Arcticibacter tournemirensis: one gene and its partners. The protein of the gene in region 2 interacts with the protein of the main gene of each other region in a pairwise test. Links are inferred from orthologs where the notes say so. Each region holds a gene or a part of one and is shown on either strand. Other genes may lie near its edges.

Region 1 (5,447 bases), 2.7 Mb from region 2 along the record:
GGATCATTTTCTATTTCCGTTAAATATATTTTTATACCGGCATCTACACTTCCAGAGTCAAAATAAATCTGCGCAAGGGCTTTAGCCATCACATAATCATCGTTATCCTGAAGATACTCCTTTAACACAGCTATTGCTGCTTTGGAGTTCTTCCTAAGGTTATTTTCAATGAGATATTTAAATTCAACAAACGAACGGTTTTGAGGGTGTTTAGTGTAGGCAAGCTCGGCAAGCCTGATCATCTCTACCTGGTTTTTATTCTTCCCGGCCAGATTAATCCTTTTTAACAACACCTCTTCATCCTCCTTACCAAAGAGCGCTTCGTATTTGTCAGCGTATTCAGAAGCCCCCTTGATGTCCTCTTTTTCAATCGCACTGTTATAGAAGAAATTAATCGCCCAGGGATGTCCTGGATCATCCATTTTTATAGCTTCCTGCGTGCTCTCTAATCCTGTCCGGTTGTTGGTTTTGGTGAATAATTGGAGCAGTAATGAATTGACATATGTGCTTTTAGGATAAGTGCTCTTTAACTGATCGATAACATGCCGTGCTTCAAAGAGCCGGTCGTTTTGAAGATAAATATTTGCAAGCAGGATCTGATTTAGTGCGTTGCCAGGAAGAGATTTAACTTTGTCTTCGAAGAAATTTTCGTAACATGCACCAATCTTTTCTCCCTTGTAAGGGGCAGCTGGTTTATAAGCCTGAACAGACGCTACTGAATTCAGCCCGGTAACGGCATTTCCATTATCATCTGTAAATCGAATAAGGAAATTAGATCTCCCGGCATAGCTCTCCCCCACCTGTACCAATACCCGGTTATACCCTTCATTTAGCTCTACTTTCTGATTGTAATTGTCAAGGTCGTTATTTCTTTCCTCCGACTCTGAAACAACAAGCTGATCATTCAGCCAGATTTTCATTGAACCAGAAACTCCCGCTCTGAGCTGAACTTCCTGACGGCGGGGGCTATTTACAAAGCACTGGGCAAAGACTACCGAATTTTCATAATTAAAGTAATAGGTGAAGTCGAACCACTTGTCTTTCCGTTTGAAAGGAGGAGTGAACCACTTCACTTTAGCTCCATATTTATTCACAAAAAGAGCATCTGCTGCAGGCAGCTTTAACGTTTCGTACGACTTATCAAAACCACTCGCAGAGATATTCTCGAATTCGCCTGCTATGGCCCATTCGTCTAATGCACCGATTTTAGCAAACGCCTTTTCCGCTTCAATAAACTTCTTTTTATCTGTATAAAATTTACCCAGTCTCGAATTAGCCATTGCCCTGAGTGTTCCCAGCGTTACATCATTGCTGCCCGCCAGTTCCTGCACGAACTTTATACTTTCCAGTTGGACAGCCGGATCGTTGCTATTAAGAATGCCGGAAAACCACAACGCATGAATATAGGGCGCCGGCTCTTTCTCTTCGCTGCAGAACTGCTTAAAATAAGTAAATGGCTGCCCGAGATAGGTATCATTCATACAGAGCAGCGTTAAACCAAGCAAAGCCTCTTTCCGTTGTTCGGAACTTTTGAGAGCTTCTGTAAACTCTGTCTTGGCAAGCTGACGGTCATTCACTAAGAAGGACTTCCAGCCTTCGGCCAGATGATTTTGTGCATTTACGGTGCCAGTTATTACGATTAATAAGAGGCTTAGGTACGCAATAAAGGATTTCATTATGTAATAAAGGTTGTTAACGGTGTGATATTATAAGCAGCTCAAGATCTTTCGGAGGAATATTAAATCTTTCGGCCAGATCTTTATTAGTAAGGTGTCCCTGATAAAGATAGGTCGCATTTCTGACTCCGGGCTTCTCCCAGATGACATTCATTATACCTCCCATTTCGCCGATATCCATCAGAATTGGTGCGAATATGTTCGTCAGCGCATAAGTCGCTGTACGGGCTACCCGTGAGGCGATATTTGGTACGCAATAATGAATAACGTCATATTTTCTGAATACTGGATGAGTATGATTGGTTATCCTGGAAGTTTCGAAACAACCTCCCTGATCGATGCTTACGTCTATAATCACGGAATTTGGTTTCATCCGGCTTACGGTTTCCTCTGACACGATGCAGGGACTCCGTCCATGTTCCGAGCGGATGGCGCCGATTACCACATCGCAGGTGGTAATCGCTTTATTTAATACGATTGGTTGGATAACCGATGTAAATACACGGTTCCCGATATTGTTCTGAAGCCTTCTGAGACGATATATCGAACTATCGAACACCTTCACCTCCGCACCCAGGGAAATTGCTGTGCGGGCAGCATATTCAGCTACCGTGCCGCCTCCAAGGATAACGATTTCTGTGGGAGGAACGCCTGTGATACCTCCTAACATCAAACCTTTGCCGTCAAAAACATTACTTAAATATTCAGCAGCGATCAGAATTGACGTTGCTCCTACAATCTCACTCATAGAGCGAATAACGCTGAGGGAACCACCTTCATCTCTCAAATACTCGTACGAGAGTGCAGTGATCTTTTTCTTCATCATTGCCTCAAGGCTTTCTGCCTTGAGAGAGCCCATCTGAAGAGTGGAAAACAAAACCTGATAAGGTTTCATCATCGCTATTTCCTCCTGGGTGGGCGGACCGATTTTTACGATAATATCCGACTTGAATATTTCTTTCTTGTCATAGGTAATTCTCCCGCCCTGCTCGCTGTAATCCTGATCTGAAAAATTAGCACCAGCACCGGCGCCGCTCTCGATCACTACCTGGTGCCCGTTGTTTACTAAAAGGGCAACAGAAAGCGGCGTTAAGGCTATACGGTTTTCCTGGAAGGAGGACTCTTTGGGAATACCAATGAAGATACTGTTTTTCCGGCTTTTAGTCTCCATCATTGCTTCCTGAGGTTGAATCATAGCTTGCCTCGCAATGTCAGATAGTTCATTTATCATCAGATCAGGTCAAATTGGGCTGAATTTACGAAATTCAGTTTAATATCTTTAAAAATTTTATCTATTGTCTGGAAGCAATAATATGTCTGGTGTCGCCATCTTCAGCAATAATACTAACTTTAATAAAATGCTCAGGAATAAGATGAGGTATCTTTTCAGGCCATTCAATAAAACAATAATTTCCTGAATAAAAATAATCTTCGTACCCTAGATCGAGAGCCTCCGTTTCATCTTTTAGTCTGTAAAAATCAAAGTGAAATACCATCCCCCCGGTGGCTTTATATTCATTTACAATTGAAAAAGTAGGGCTTGAGACCATGTCCTGAACTCCTAGTTGCGCACAAACGGTCTTGATAAAAGTTGTTTTTCCCGCACCCATATCGCCATAAAGGAGAAAGATCTTCTCATTACCGGCAAATGACAGCAATTCGTCTGCTACCCGTGACAGCTCTGTTATATCTGAAACTTTTGATTCCATGTACGAAGATAAGTTAGAGATTTCAGATGTTGAACATCTACGTCTTTTTTACCTCGGACTATAGGAAACATACGGAACAATTATTTCCTCAAGTGAGATCCCTCCGTGCTGAAAAGTTTCATTATAGTAATTCACGAAATGATTGTAGTTATTGGGGTACACAAAATAACTGTCTTCTTTTGCGAAAATGAAACTTGAGCTAACGTGGAGCTTAGGCAAGAACGCTTCATACGGATTTTTGACATGAAAAACTTCTTTTGCAGAAAAATTAAGGTTTTTGCCTTGCTTGTATCTCAGATTGGTGTTTGTATTCCGGTCGCCTATCACTTTACTTGGATGTTTAACCCTGATAGTACCATGATCTGTGGTAATAACAAGTTTTATATTTTTCTGCGACAGTTTCTTTAAAAGGTCAAGAAGTGGCGAATGTATAAACCACGAGAGAGTTAGTGAACGATATGCAGCCTCATCATTTGCCAGCTCTCTGATCATTGCCATATCAGTACGGGCATGCGAAAGCATATCAACAAAGTTATAGACAATAACGTTCAGCTCGTTGCCCATCAGGTTATTGAAATTCTCTGAAAGTTCTTTACCCTGCTCAAACGTAAGTATTTTATTATACGAGTGCTTGACGTCGCGTCGCAAAACACGTTGGATATGATCAGCGAGGAACTGTTCTTCAAAAAGATTTTTACCACCTTCGTCTTCATCATTCTGCCACATGGATGGATAGCGCTTTTCCATATCAATCGGCAGCAACCCCGAAAAAATAGCGTTACGTGCATATTGAGTGGCGGTGGGTAAAATGCTGTAATAAGTATCTTCCTCGTCTACTCTGAAGCTCTCAGTAAGTACAGAGTTTATAATCTTCCATTGATCATAACGCAAGTTATCAATAAGGATAAAGAATGTCGGTTTAGCAGCTTCGAGAGAAGGAAAAAGCTTTTTCCGTAATACCTGATGCGACATTACCGGTCCCGATTCAGGATCCTTAAGCCATCCAAGGTATTTTTTTTCAATAAACTTACTGAATTGTACATTCGCCTCTGCCTTTTGCATGGTTAATATCTCGTGCATTCCGGCATCCTCGAGTTTTTCAAGCGACAGCTCCCAAAAGATCAGTTTCTTATAAACGTCCGTCCATTCAGCAAAGCTAAGATTCTCGTTCAGTGTCATACCAAGGTTTCTGAAGTCCTGCTGGTAGGCCATGGATGTCTTCTCACTAACAAGTCTTTTATTTTCAGTGAGCTTTTTAATGGTAAGCTGGATCTGCTTCGGATTAACCGGCTTTATCAGGTAATCATCAATTTTCGACCCGATAGCATCTTCCATCAAGTGTTCCTCTTCATTCTTAGTGATCAGAACAATCGGAACATCGGGATTTATATTTTTTATTTCAGCAAGAGTTTCGAGTCCCGTGAGGCCCGGCATATTCTCATCAAGGAATACAATATCGAAGTATCCGCTCCTGAAAGCATCGAGAGCATCATTCCCGTTTGTGACTGTTTTAACGACATATCCCTTTTCAGTAAGAAACATGATATGAGGTTTTAAGAAATCAATTTCATCGTCAGCCCAAAGTATTGAGGTTCCTTGCATCTTTTGTCGTATTTTTATGATTTTATATTGCTAATCTATAATAACGCAAAAACGCGTTTTTTGTATTCGGGAAATTTAACAATTTTTGCGACGGGAACATTTATCTTGAACAAGAAAAAAATAATCAACGATCCTGTTTACGGTTTTATAACAATTCCGGCAGGGCTCATTTTCGACTTAATTGAGCACCCCTACTTTCAGCGGCTTCGAAATATAAAGCAAATGGGGATGGCATACCTTGTTTATCCAGGGGCTATTCATACAAGGTTTCACCATGCTATCGGAGCAATGCACCTGATGGGAATGGCAATAGAAACCCTCAGAGGAAAAGGTTTGATCATTACTGAGGAAGAAGAAGAGGCTGTAAATGTAGCTATCCTGCTGCATGATATTGGTCACGGGCCATTCTCTCATGCATTGGAGCATACTATTGTAGAAGGCATATCTCATGAGCATATTT
Region 2 (5,557 bases):
GCAGGGGGCATAGGAAGCCGTTTCTGGCCCATTAGCCGTACTGCTCATCCTAAACAATTTATTGATATCCTTGGTACCGGAAAAACCCTGATTCAACAAACGTATGAGCGCTTCTTAAAAATCGTCCCTGCCGGAAATATATATATCGTCACCAACGACAATTATAAGTCGCTGGTAGCAGAGCAATTGCCTCAATTGGCTGCCGACCAGATACTCGGGGAACCGGTAATGCGCAATACGGCTCCTTGCATCGCCTATGCTTGTCATAAAATCGCGATGCTGAATCCCGAAGCTTCTATCGTTGTATCTCCCGCAGATCACCTTATACTGGATACAGAGGAATTTGTCAAGGATATTAATTTCTCTCTTGATGCTGCATCGCGAAATAATTGCCTGATAACCCTCGGAATTAAACCGTCGAGACCTGATACTGGCTATGGTTACATTCAATTTACCCAGCACACCCTGGAGGGAAACCTTTACAAGGTGAAAACCTTTACCGAAAAACCGAATGCTGAACTGGCCAATACTTTTGTGCATAGCGGAGAGTTCTTATGGAATGCGGGCATCTTCGTATGGTCTGTTTCCTCCATACTGAATGCTTTTGATCAGCACCTTCATGAAATGAATGAGATATTCAAAGAAGGCGACAAAAACTTCAATACTCCTGCCGAGCAGCCTTTTATTCAAAATGCGTATTATCAATGTACCAATATCTCTATTGACTATGGCATTATGGAGAAAGCGTCAAATGTTTACGTTTTGCCAACAGACTTCGGCTGGTCCGACCTCGGTACCTGGGCTTCTGTTTACGAACTTTCAGAGAAAGATTACCTCGGAAATGCTGTACAGCATTCGAAAAAAGTCATGATGTACGATTCGTCAAATTGTATTGTTAATGTACCGCCTGATAAACTGGTAGTATTACAAGGCCTGGATGACTACATCGTTGTGGAAGCAAATAATACCTTAATGATCTGCCACAAAAGTCAGGAACAAAGAGTTAAAGAGATCGTCTCAGACGTAAAATCGAAATTTGGCACGGAATACATTTAGAGTTATGAGGTGTATGTTGTGGGTTGTGGGTTGTGAGTTGAATGTTGAGGTTGCGATGCAGGAAACTTAAAAAGCCTGTTACAGGCTTTCTCCATATCCCCGCTCTTTAATTGATATCCCTGCAACCCACAACCCACAACCTGCAATCACATTCTCTGTCTGACCACCTCATACAAAATGATTCCCGCAGAAACTGAAACGTTGAGTGACGCTATTTCGCCGTGCATTGGAATTTTTGCAAGATGATCAGCTGTACGTATTATTTCTGATGAAATACCGCTTTCCTCAGATCCCATAACAACAACCGTAGGAACCGTGTAGTTAACAGTATAAAGATAGTCGTTCGTCTTTTCGGTGCATGCCACTATTTGTAAGCCTGACTCGCGAAGGTAACGGCATACTTTTAGCAGACTGTCGTGACGGCACACCGGGATTTTAAAAAGCGCTCCTGCTGACGTTTTGATAGCGTCTGAATTGATCTGGGCTGAACCCTTTGCAGGAACAACAAGAGCATGAACGCCGGCACATTCTGCCGTTCTTGCAATAGCGCCTAGATTACGAACGTCGGTAATGCCATCCAGCAGCAGTATCAGGGGAACTTCTCCCCGCTCATACACTTCCTGAATTATATTTTCAATGTTCTGATAGGTTACCGGAGATATGATACCTATAACCCCCTGGTGGTTCTTACGGGTAATGCGGTTAAGCTTCTCTATGGGAACCGACTGAAAGACGAGCTGATGTTCTTTCAGAACAGCCTTCAGCTCAAGATACAGGCCTCCTGTAAGGCCTCTCTGCACGTAAACTGACTCAATATCTTTCCCGCTTTTTACGGCCTCAATTACCGCGCGGATTCCAAACACCATTTGGTTGTTTTCCTGCGCTGGCTTATCCGGGTTAGTGTTCATTAATAAAAATTTTAGCATGCAAAGTACTGATATTTTAATCAGAAATAGGCTTTTCCCGGTCGCTTTTATTTCGTTTCTAACAAAATCAAAAGTTATTAACATAAACTAAATAAGGCTGAGAGCCTCATCTTCTGGACTATTAACATATTTTCCACATTCAATTGTGAATAGAAAAGGCGGTTTTTTAACAAAAATAAGTAAGTGTAAAACTGCCCTTGTGTACAAACAAAACAAGCTTATTGTGTACTTTTGCAACGATGAGTTTAGAAAAGGAAAATCAAGGCAACTATTCAGGAAAAATTATGCCCTTTTCGGAGCGGCGTACCAAATTAAACAATTTGGTCAGTGGCCTCGGAAAACTTCCTCCCCAGGCTGTAGACCTCGAAGAAGCGGTGCTTGGTGCATTAATGCTTGAAAAAGATGCCCTTTCTGCCGTAATAGATATTCTTAAGCCGGAAGTTTTTTACAAAGAAAGTCATCAGAAAATATTTGAGGCTATACATGCCTTATTTCAGAAGTCATCACCAGTCGATATTCTTACAGTTACAGCTCAACTGCGGCAGCAAGGTGATCTTGAAATGATCGGCGGCGCCTATTACATTACAGAGCTTACCAACCGTGTGGTATCTGCTGCCAATATAGAATTTCACGCCCGCATTGTTTCTCAGAAATATATCCAGCGTGAGTTGATACGTATCTCTACGGATATCATTAGCAACGCTTATGAGGATACTACCGATATTTTCGACCTTCTTGATCTCGCAGAAAAGAATCTGTTCGATATAGCCCAGAACAACCTCAGACGGGATACGAGAAAAATGGACGACATCGTGCGTGAATCACTCGAATCACTCGAAAAGCTTCGTGATAAAGTTGACGGGTTAACGGGTGTTCCTTCGGGCTTTACCGCACTTGACAGGATGACTTCAGGATGGCAGCCTTCCGATCTTGTCATTATAGCAGCACGTCCGGCAATGGGTAAGACGGCCTTCGTTTTAAGTTGTGCCCGTAATGCGGCTGTACAATTTGGCAAGCCGGTAGTTGTATTCTCTCTGGAAATGTCATCCGTTCAGCTCGTTAATCGTTTGATCTCGGGCGAAGCAGAAATTGAGCAGGAAAAACTGCGTAAAGGCAGTCTTGCTGAGTGGGAATGGCAGCAGCTTCATTCGAAGATCGGCACGCTTACCGAAGCCCCCCTCTTCATCGACGATACCCCCGCTCTCAATATTTTTGAGTTCAGAGCAAAATGCCGGCGGTTAAAAGCTCAATACGATATTCAGATGATCATCGTCGATTATTTGCAGCTGATGCATGGTAAAGGCGAAGGAAAAGGCGGCGGAAACCGTGAACAGGAGATTGGTAGTATATCAAGAGCTTTAAAGTCTGTGGCAAAGGAGCTGAATGTTCCTGTGATAGCGCTGTCGCAGCTGAGTCGTGCAGTAGAAAGCCGCCCTGGCGCAAGCAAAAAGCCAATGTTGTCAGACTTACGTGAATCAGGATCCATTGAGCAGGACGCCGATATGGTATTGTTCCTTTATCGCCCTGAATATTATGGATTAACAGAGGATGAAGAGGGCCGATCGACTATTGGTGTAGGTGAAGTAATCATTGCGAAACACCGTAATGGCGAAACCGGAACCGTTCCTTTACGCTTCGTTGGTAAATACGTTAAGTTCGCCGACCTGGAAGAAGACTTTTCAGCTTCAGCTGCTTTATCTGGAGGTTCCGATCCTTTTGCCGGCATGGCGCCTTCATCCGATTTCGATAAACCAGGCAACTTTATCATCCGCCCCTCCAGGATGGATGATATAGATGAAGAACCTCCATTCTAGCTAGACCAGCAAACCCATCAGAACACCTGCTATAATCAGAAAGGGTGTCCTGATGTTGGTTAGATATAGAATAAGAAAAGTTGAGATCACCAGTCCCATAGACAGGAAGCTCACTCCTATCGGTTTCATTAGGAATATAAAGGCCGCTATAATAAAGCCTACAGCAACAGCATTAATTCCCGACAAAGAATTCTTTATTCTGGTGATCTTTTTCAGGTCACTCCAAAAAGGAACAAAAAATAATACAAGGATCGCTCCAGGTAAGTTAATTCCGAGGGTTGCTACAATGCTGCCTACAACTTGCCCCCCTATTCCACTGCCTGAATTTTTCATTGCCATTGCTCCTAAGAATGATGAAAACGAAAAGGTCGGCCCCGGTACGATTTGCTGAAAAGCATACCCTGTGATAAACTGCTCTGACGAAAGATAATGTTTCATCTCGACAAATTCGGTAAACATCAGCGGTACCAACACCTGTCCCCCACCAAAAATAATAATTCCGTTACGGTAGAAATTTTCGAAAAGACGAATAGGTAAACTGAACGGCGAGGTTTGATTTATAATTGCACCGAGAATCGCAAATACCAGCAGAACACCAAGGAAATAGAGTACTTTATTTCTGTTAATCCCAGCAAATAACTTTACCCTCAGCGCATTTTCCTCTGCAGTGGTTTCCAGAGCTGAAGAAATGATTCCTCCAATGAGTATAAGTATAGGAAACACAAATGCATTTTTGAGTATAAGAGTTACAATAACCGCTCCTATTGCAAGCCACATCGTTGTTCTCGTTTTTAAAACGGATCTGGCCAGAGTGAAAGCGGCATAGCCTACTGTGCCAACGGCAACAGGCTGAACAAATTGCAGAACGTGATCAAACCTTTCCTTCTGGCCAAGAGAAGAATATGCCAGGGCGATAAGACACATAGCAGTAGCGGAAGGAATGATCCAGACCAGGAAAGTAAGCAACGCCATCTGTAACCCACCCACCTTATAAGCAATACCTATAATCGTCTGTGTAGAAGAAGGGCCGGGAAGTATTTGAGTAAATGCATTAAGCTCAAGAAGATCACTTTCGCTGATATACTGTCTCTTTTTTACAAATTCTTTCAGAAGAATGCTGATATGTGCCTGCGGTCCGCCGAATGCGGTGAGCGTGAACAATGCGGCGTCACGCAAAAAAAGAAGTTTTCTGGCATTCAAATCAGTCGTCCTCGTAGTTTAAGTTTGCAGACCTGTACGCTGCCTGTAATTCTGATAGGGTGTGAGTGTTCCCGGCACGGCTGGCCACGTCCATTCCTTTCTGATAGGTCTTCAGCGCGTCTTCGGTTCTCTCCAGCCCCTCATATAGCTTACCCAAATGATAATAAGTCCCCACATAATCTTCATGATTTAAGACAAGGTCTTCAAAATATTTCAGAGCTGATTCTGTGTCGCCAAGATTTAAATACTCGGTAGCCAGTGCATACTTTAGAAAAGGGTCCGATGTTTCTTTTTCAGAAAATTCCAAAAGCTTTTGTAAACGAGCTGCCTTCATTTTAAAAAGATGCTTTTTTAAACTAAATTTGCAAAAAATAAATTATCCGTTGATGTTATTCTCCGAACAACTGCAAAAGTAAATTTACTAATGGTAAAGTACAACATTGCTTTTTCTATGCCATATCCTGGCAGGGCTTTTGCAAATAACGGCAAGATACAGGATTATCCTGGAACATACCTGACATATTAGTAAGGTTTTAAAATGCAGAATTTAAGCAACACAGA
Region 3 (5,697 bases), on a different replicon or contig from region 2:
TCGAGTTAACTTCGGGCGCAGACATGATACTGAATAATAAAAAGGTAGACGCCGTAATTTGCCTTGGTTGTGTCATTAAAGGCGATACCCCCCACTTTGAGTATATTTGCAGCGCAGTTGCTCACGGCATCACCAATGTTGGCCTTAAATATAATATTCCCGCAATATTTGGAGTTCTCACTACAAATAACCAGGAGCAGGCTTTGGAAAGAGCAGGGGGAAAACATGGCAATAAAGGGGAAGAAGCGGCGGCCACAGCTATTTTAATGGCTGATCTTCAACGCTCCCTCTGCTAAAAACCATTTATACTCTTAAATGGTTGTATTAGAAATTTTTAATACCTTTACTTTTCGAAACTTTATGGGTGCCTTTTTCCGTAAAAGGGAATAGTGCACAATTAGAATTTAACAATTGTTAAGATGAAGAAATTTACTGCAGGTTTACTCCTGCTGATGTTTGTAGCAATACTATTAGGGTCATGTTCCTCTAAAGTATGCCCTGCCTATAATTCTTATCCCAGGTCAAAAAGGGGCTAATCCGCCAATTCAATTACTTTTTGAACCTCTTAGGATACATTAAAAAACTGATACTATGAATTGGATACCGTTGGAAAGAATAGACCAGTTGCAGGAAATTAAGGATGCAACAGGGTATAGTATATTATTTAAGCATAGCACCCGTTGTGCTATTAGCATGATGGCAAAAAGAAAGTTTGAATCAGAATGGGCATCTCTGCCATCTGAAACGCCAGTCTATTTTTTAGACCTTCTAAACCATCGTGATATTTCAGCTGCCATTGTACAGCTATTCCAGGTTCATCACGAATCTCCTCAATTACTGTTAATCAGAGATGGCGAATGTATTTACCATACATCGCATGGAGAAGTATCAGCAGACGAGGCCTCCGCACAGATGAGGTTTTAAATCATAAGCACAATGTCAAATTCCACCGGGAGACAGCGGGTTTCCCGCAACTAAATAGCTACCTTTGTTCTATGATTGAATTGCCGGTAATTCCAGCCAGTGAAACTCAAAGAAGGCCTAACTGGTTACGGGTAAAGCTACCTGTAGGAAAAGAATATGCAAATGTAAGGGGATTAGTTGATACTCATAAGCTTCATACGATCTGTGAAAGTGGTAACTGCCCGAATATGGGAGAGTGCTGGGGTGCTGGTACTGCTACTTTTATGATCCTGGGGAATATCTGCACCCGGTCCTGTTCTTTTTGTGCCGTAGCTACGGGGAGGCCTCATGCAGTGGATCTTGACGAGCCGAACAGAGTGGCTAACTCAATCAAGCTCATGAACGTTAAACATGCCGTTATCACATCGGTTGACCGTGACGACCTTAAAGACGGCGGCTCCATCATATGGGCCGAAACGATCAAAGCGATCAGACGTGAAAGTCCCCAGACCACAATGGAAACCCTGATACCCGATTTCAGGGGTATTTGGGAAAATCTTTACCGCGTGTGCGAAGAGAGTCCTGAGGTGATATCCCACAATATTGAAACTGTTAAAAGACTTACCCGACAGGTGCGTATCCAGGCAAAATACGAAAGAAGCCTTGAGGCCCTGAAGCGCATTTCGGAGTTTGGGTTGAGAACCAAGTCGGGCATTATGCTTGGTTTAGGGGAAACAGAAGCCGACGTTATTGAAACCATGCAGGATGTTGCTGATGCTGGTGTGCATATACTTACGCTGGGGCAATATCTCCAGCCGACAAAAAACCATCACCCGGTGTTAGACTGGATCCACCCCGATCAGTTTGCAAAATATAAAGAGATAGGCCTGGATATGGGTTTCAGGTATGTAGAAAGCGGACCATTGGTACGTTCTTCCTACCATGCCGAAAAACATCTGTTTGATCAGATAAGGTAAGCGCAGTAATTCGCCGTTGACTATAAATACCTGAGAATTACTTCGGGAAGCGCTTCTATCAGGCGGGATGGAGGGACCACGTATCCTTGCACACTTTCTCCAGCGATACCGTGAAGATATACCCCCATGATTGCTGCGTCCTCGGGTGTGTACCCTTGCGCAACAAACGAAACGATCATTCCTGTCAACACATCTCCCATCCCTCCTGTTGCCATGGCAGGTGTACCGGTGGGGTTAAACAAACACCGTCCTTCAGGGGTGAAGATAATGGTATAGCGATTTTTCAGTACAATGGTACAGCCAAGGGTAACTGCCCGGTCTATTCCCGTTTCCAGTCGTTCCCACCAGCTTGTATGTTCACCAAAAAGCCTGTCGAACTCCTTGACATGAGGTGTCAGCACCGAGAACTCGGGTACGAGCTGCATTAATTCATAATTAGATGATATAAGGTTGAGCCCATCTGCATCAATCACAATCGGCTTGGCGAAGTTTTTTAAGGTATCTTTCAATACGTGCAGACTTTTGTCGCCAGTTCCCAGTCCGGGCCCTATACCTGCAGACTGATACTTACCCCACTGCAGGCTTGCCGGAAGCCGGTTTCCTTCTCTCACTACTGCCATTACTTCAGGCATAGCCGCATTTAAAGCATTAAGTCCTTCGGCCGGTATACAGGCAGAAGTTAAGCCGGCGCCGGTATACAAACAGGCTTTGGAGCACAGCAGGGCCGCTCCCATTGTTTCCGGAGCTCCGGCGACCAGCAAAGCGTGCCCATAGGAGCCTTTGTGACTAAAAGGCAACCGCGCTCTTAGCCGATCCCGGATATCATCTTCCGACAGGAGATAATATGGTCCCTCCCCGTCCTGCATAAAGGCCTCGTCAAGACCGATATCCGCAACTTCAAAATATTTAAGATATGGTGATGAATCGGGCAGAAGAAAGTTAAGCCTGGCCCGTTGAAAAGTTATGGCCAGGTCGGCCCGAAATACCGCGTCAGTCCTTCCCACAGCTCCTTCCGCTTTAAATCCGCTTGGGATGTCCACAGCTACCTTAGCTCCATCTAATGTATTCAGCCACAGTACCAAATCTTTCCATTCCCCATCAAGCGGCTTATTAAGTCCCGAACCTAACAAAGCATCAATGATAATATCCGCATTCTCCGGACCGGCATCCGCAGCCCTGTAAATCTCTTTAACTTCCAGGTCAAGAGATTTAAGTCGATCGAGATTAATATTAAAATCAAGGCTGCTCTTTTCCGAAAAACGGGCTATGATTACTTTAATTCGTTCGTATCCTTCCTTATGGAGTATCCGCGCGATCGCCAGACCGTCGCCTCCGTTGTTGCCGGTGCCACAATAGACCGAAATGGACAGCGTCCGGTCTGAGAAATCTTCCATAAACAATTCAACGAACGCACGGGAAGCATTTTCCATCAAGTCCAAAGACTGAATTGGTTTGTTAGCAATGGTGTAAGCATCTGCCTCCCTTATTTGCGATGATGTCAATAGCTTTAACATAGGCCTTTCTATTATCTGTAGAAATGCTGGTATCTCCTCTCAAATAAATCAAATCCCCCGTCGGAAAGGGATTCGATCGCATCAATGGAACTCTTGCCCTCCTTTAATTTCAGAAGCAATTTCTTAGTGAACGCAGGAGTAGACTTAGCCATAAAATAAACAATACTATATGATACATTATACATATAATCCAGCTTTGATTTACTATTCATCCAGGCCTCGTCGTCAAGTTGAAGGAATTCAGTTAGGTTCACATCTCCGCCCTGGATCTCGCGTTTAACAGCTGAAATCCTCGCTGTCTGAACAGCCACAGACACCTGTCCGTATGCCACGGCCATCGACTCAAAAAATACCGCCAGCCCTTCGTTAAACCAACGGGGTATGCCTCCTATATTATGATGCATAAAACTATGGCTCATCTCGTGGACGAGAGTTCTTATAAAGTCGTTAGTACGGTAGACAAAAATCTGTTTTAAACGTGGAGAATAAAAGCCGGTTTTGGAGACCACGTCTGATGCGGCTGCAAGACTGGCTTTTTTGTAATCCCCAAAGTTCTTATACAGGTTAATGGTGATCAGCAGACTGTCGTTTCTCCGGGTATCAAACAGGCCGTTGTAGATCTGCGACTCGTATTCTGACAGAAGCTGAATATTCTCTCTCTCCTGTTCTGTCAGTTTAAAGCCGATTTCGTTAATAAGGAGCTTCTGCGGTAGAGCTTTTTGAGCCAACAGCAGAAATAACACCGACAACAGGAGTTTAGATTTCATTATATATAAAAGGCTGAAACGACAGCCAACATCTTTAACGTTCCATTTCAAGTTTCAAAAACCTGGCAGTATGGCTCTTTTCCTCTTTGAGTAAATTCTCAGGAGTACCCGAGAAAAGTATCTGGCCACCACCGGCACCACCCTCGGGCCCCAGGTCTATTACCCAGTCGGCTACTTTTACCACATCAATATTGTGTTCTATCACCAGCACGGTGTTACCGTGGTCAACGAGACGATTGAGCACTCCAAGCAATACGTTGATATCTTCAAAATGAAGTCCTGTCGTAGGCTCATCGAGGATATAAAATGTTTTTCCTGTATCCTTCTTGGATAACTCAGTAGCAAGTTTTACACGTTGTGCCTCTCCTCCTGATAGAGTGGTTGACGACTGACCGAGCTTGATGTAGCCCAGGCCTACCTCATACAAGGTATTAATTTTCCGGTAAATAGATGGAATCGGTTCGAAGAAACTAACAGCCTCCTCTATGCTCATGTCTAAAACGTCGCTGATCGATTTTCCACGATATCTCACTTCGAGTGTTTCCCGGTTATAACGCCTTCCCTGACATTCTTCACAAGGCACTTGTACGTCGGGCAGAAAGTTCATTTCAATTACTTTCATTCCCGCGCCCTGGCATGTTTCGCACCTTCCTCCTTTTACATTAAATGAAAAACGGCCTGGTTTATAGCCCCTGATCTTAGCCTCCGGCAGCTGCACAAAAAGATTTCTTATATCAGAAAACACTCCTGTGTAAGTGGAAGGATTCGATCTGGGAGTACGGCCTATAGGGGCCTGATCTATCTCAATTACCTTATCTATATGCTCGAGGCCTTCGATCTTCTTATAAGGCAGTGGATGTTTCTTTGCCCTGAAGAAATGGTGATTAAGAATAGGATACAGTGTTTCGGCAATCAGGCTTGACTTACCACTGCCCGAGACACCGGTGATGCAAATAAATCTGCCCAGCGGAAATTCCGCGGTCACATTTCTCAGATTATTTCCGGTGGCATGCTTCAGTATCAAAGAATGCCCGTTGCCCTTCCTTCGTTCAGCAGGAACAGCAATCTCCTTTTTACCATTGAGATAGGCCGTTGTAAGAGTGCTGGCCTTTTTGATTTCCTCAGGCTTTCCCTCTGCTACCACCTCCCCTCCATGAACACCTGCTGCGGGGCCCATGTCGATCACGTGATCGGCTTCAAGGATCATATCCTTATCATGCTCCACTACAAGCACAGAGTTGCCAATATCCCGAAGGTTTTTTAAGGCAGATATAAGTCGTGCATTGTCGCGCTGATGTAAACCAATGCTCGGCTCATCCAGGATGTAAAGTACGTTAACCAGTTGCGACCCAATCTGAGTTGCAAGACGGATTCGCTGCGCTTCACCGCCCGACAAGGTCTTTGCCGTCCGGTCAAGCGTTAAATAATTCAGGCCAACATCCAACAGGAAGCCAATACGTGCCCTGATCTCTTTTAAGATCTCTTTAGCTATTATATTTTGCCTTTCATCAAGGCGACTTTCAACGTTTTCGAACC

What was found.
Region 1: the proteins of rlmB (region 2) and tsaE interact in binary tests that used the Escherichia coli proteins (3 or more experiments, as listed by UniProt). The link is inferred for Arcticibacter tournemirensis from one-to-one orthologs.
Region 3: the proteins of rlmB (region 2) and BDE36_RS22075 interact in binary tests that used the Escherichia coli proteins (3 or more experiments, as listed by UniProt). The link is inferred for Arcticibacter tournemirensis from one-to-one orthologs.

Annotation. Positions count from the first base shown.
Region 1 is NZ_VFPL01000001.1:541,443-546,889, reverse strand. The notes cover bases 1,678-4,386. They hold tsaE (tRNA (adenosine(37)-N6)-threonylcarbamoyltransferase complex ATPase subunit type 1 TsaE), read right to left. Parts: upstream 3,386-4,386; coding sequence 2,969-3,385; downstream 1,678-2,968. Other genes in these bases: porX (T9SS response regulator signal transducer PorX), read right to left, coding at 3,434-4,386; BDE36_RS02340 (alanine dehydrogenase), read right to left, coding at 1,693-2,907. Outside these bases: BDE36_RS02345 (transglutaminase domain-containing protein), read right to left, coding at 1-1,676; more of porX, read right to left, coding at 4,387-4,987; BDE36_RS02325 (HD domain-containing protein), read left to right, coding at 5,093-5,447. UniProt on the Escherichia coli protein: Required for the formation of a threonylcarbamoyl group on adenosine at position 37 (t(6)A37) in tRNAs that read codons beginning with adenine.
Region 2 is NZ_VFPL01000001.1:3,192,604-3,198,160, reverse strand. Bases 84-2,902 are described here. They hold rlmB (23S rRNA (guanosine(2251)-2'-O)-methyltransferase RlmB), read right to left. Parts: upstream 1,965-2,902; coding sequence 1,203-1,964; downstream 84-1,202. Other genes in these bases: dnaB (replicative DNA helicase), read left to right, coding at 2,222-2,902; BDE36_RS13505 (mannose-1-phosphate guanylyltransferase), read left to right, coding at 84-1,056. In the rest of the region: more of BDE36_RS13505, read left to right, coding at 1-83; more of dnaB, read left to right, coding at 2,903-3,796; chrA (chromate efflux transporter), read right to left, coding at 3,797-4,972; BDE36_RS13485 (tetratricopeptide repeat protein), read right to left, coding at 4,998-5,330. UniProt on the Escherichia coli protein: Specifically methylates the ribose of guanosine 2251 in 23S rRNA.
Region 3 is NZ_VFPL01000002.1:111,791-117,487, forward strand. What follows is about bases 1,148-4,106. They hold BDE36_RS22075 (NAD(P)H-hydrate dehydratase), read right to left. Parts: upstream 3,395-4,106; coding sequence 1,901-3,394; downstream 1,148-1,900. Other genes in these bases: lipA (lipoyl synthase), read left to right, coding at 1,148-1,880; BDE36_RS22080 (DUF1570 domain-containing protein), read right to left, coding at 3,406-4,106. In the rest of the region: ribH (6,7-dimethyl-8-ribityllumazine synthase), read left to right, coding at 1-296; bacillithiol system redox-active protein YtxJ, read left to right, coding at 592-924; more of lipA, read left to right, coding at 996-1,147; more of BDE36_RS22080, read right to left, coding at 4,107-4,161; excinuclease ABC subunit UvrA, read right to left, coding at 4,196-5,697. UniProt on the Escherichia coli protein: Bifunctional enzyme that catalyzes the epimerization of the S- and R-forms of NAD(P)HX and the dehydration of the S-form of NAD(P)HX at the expense of ADP, which is converted to AMP.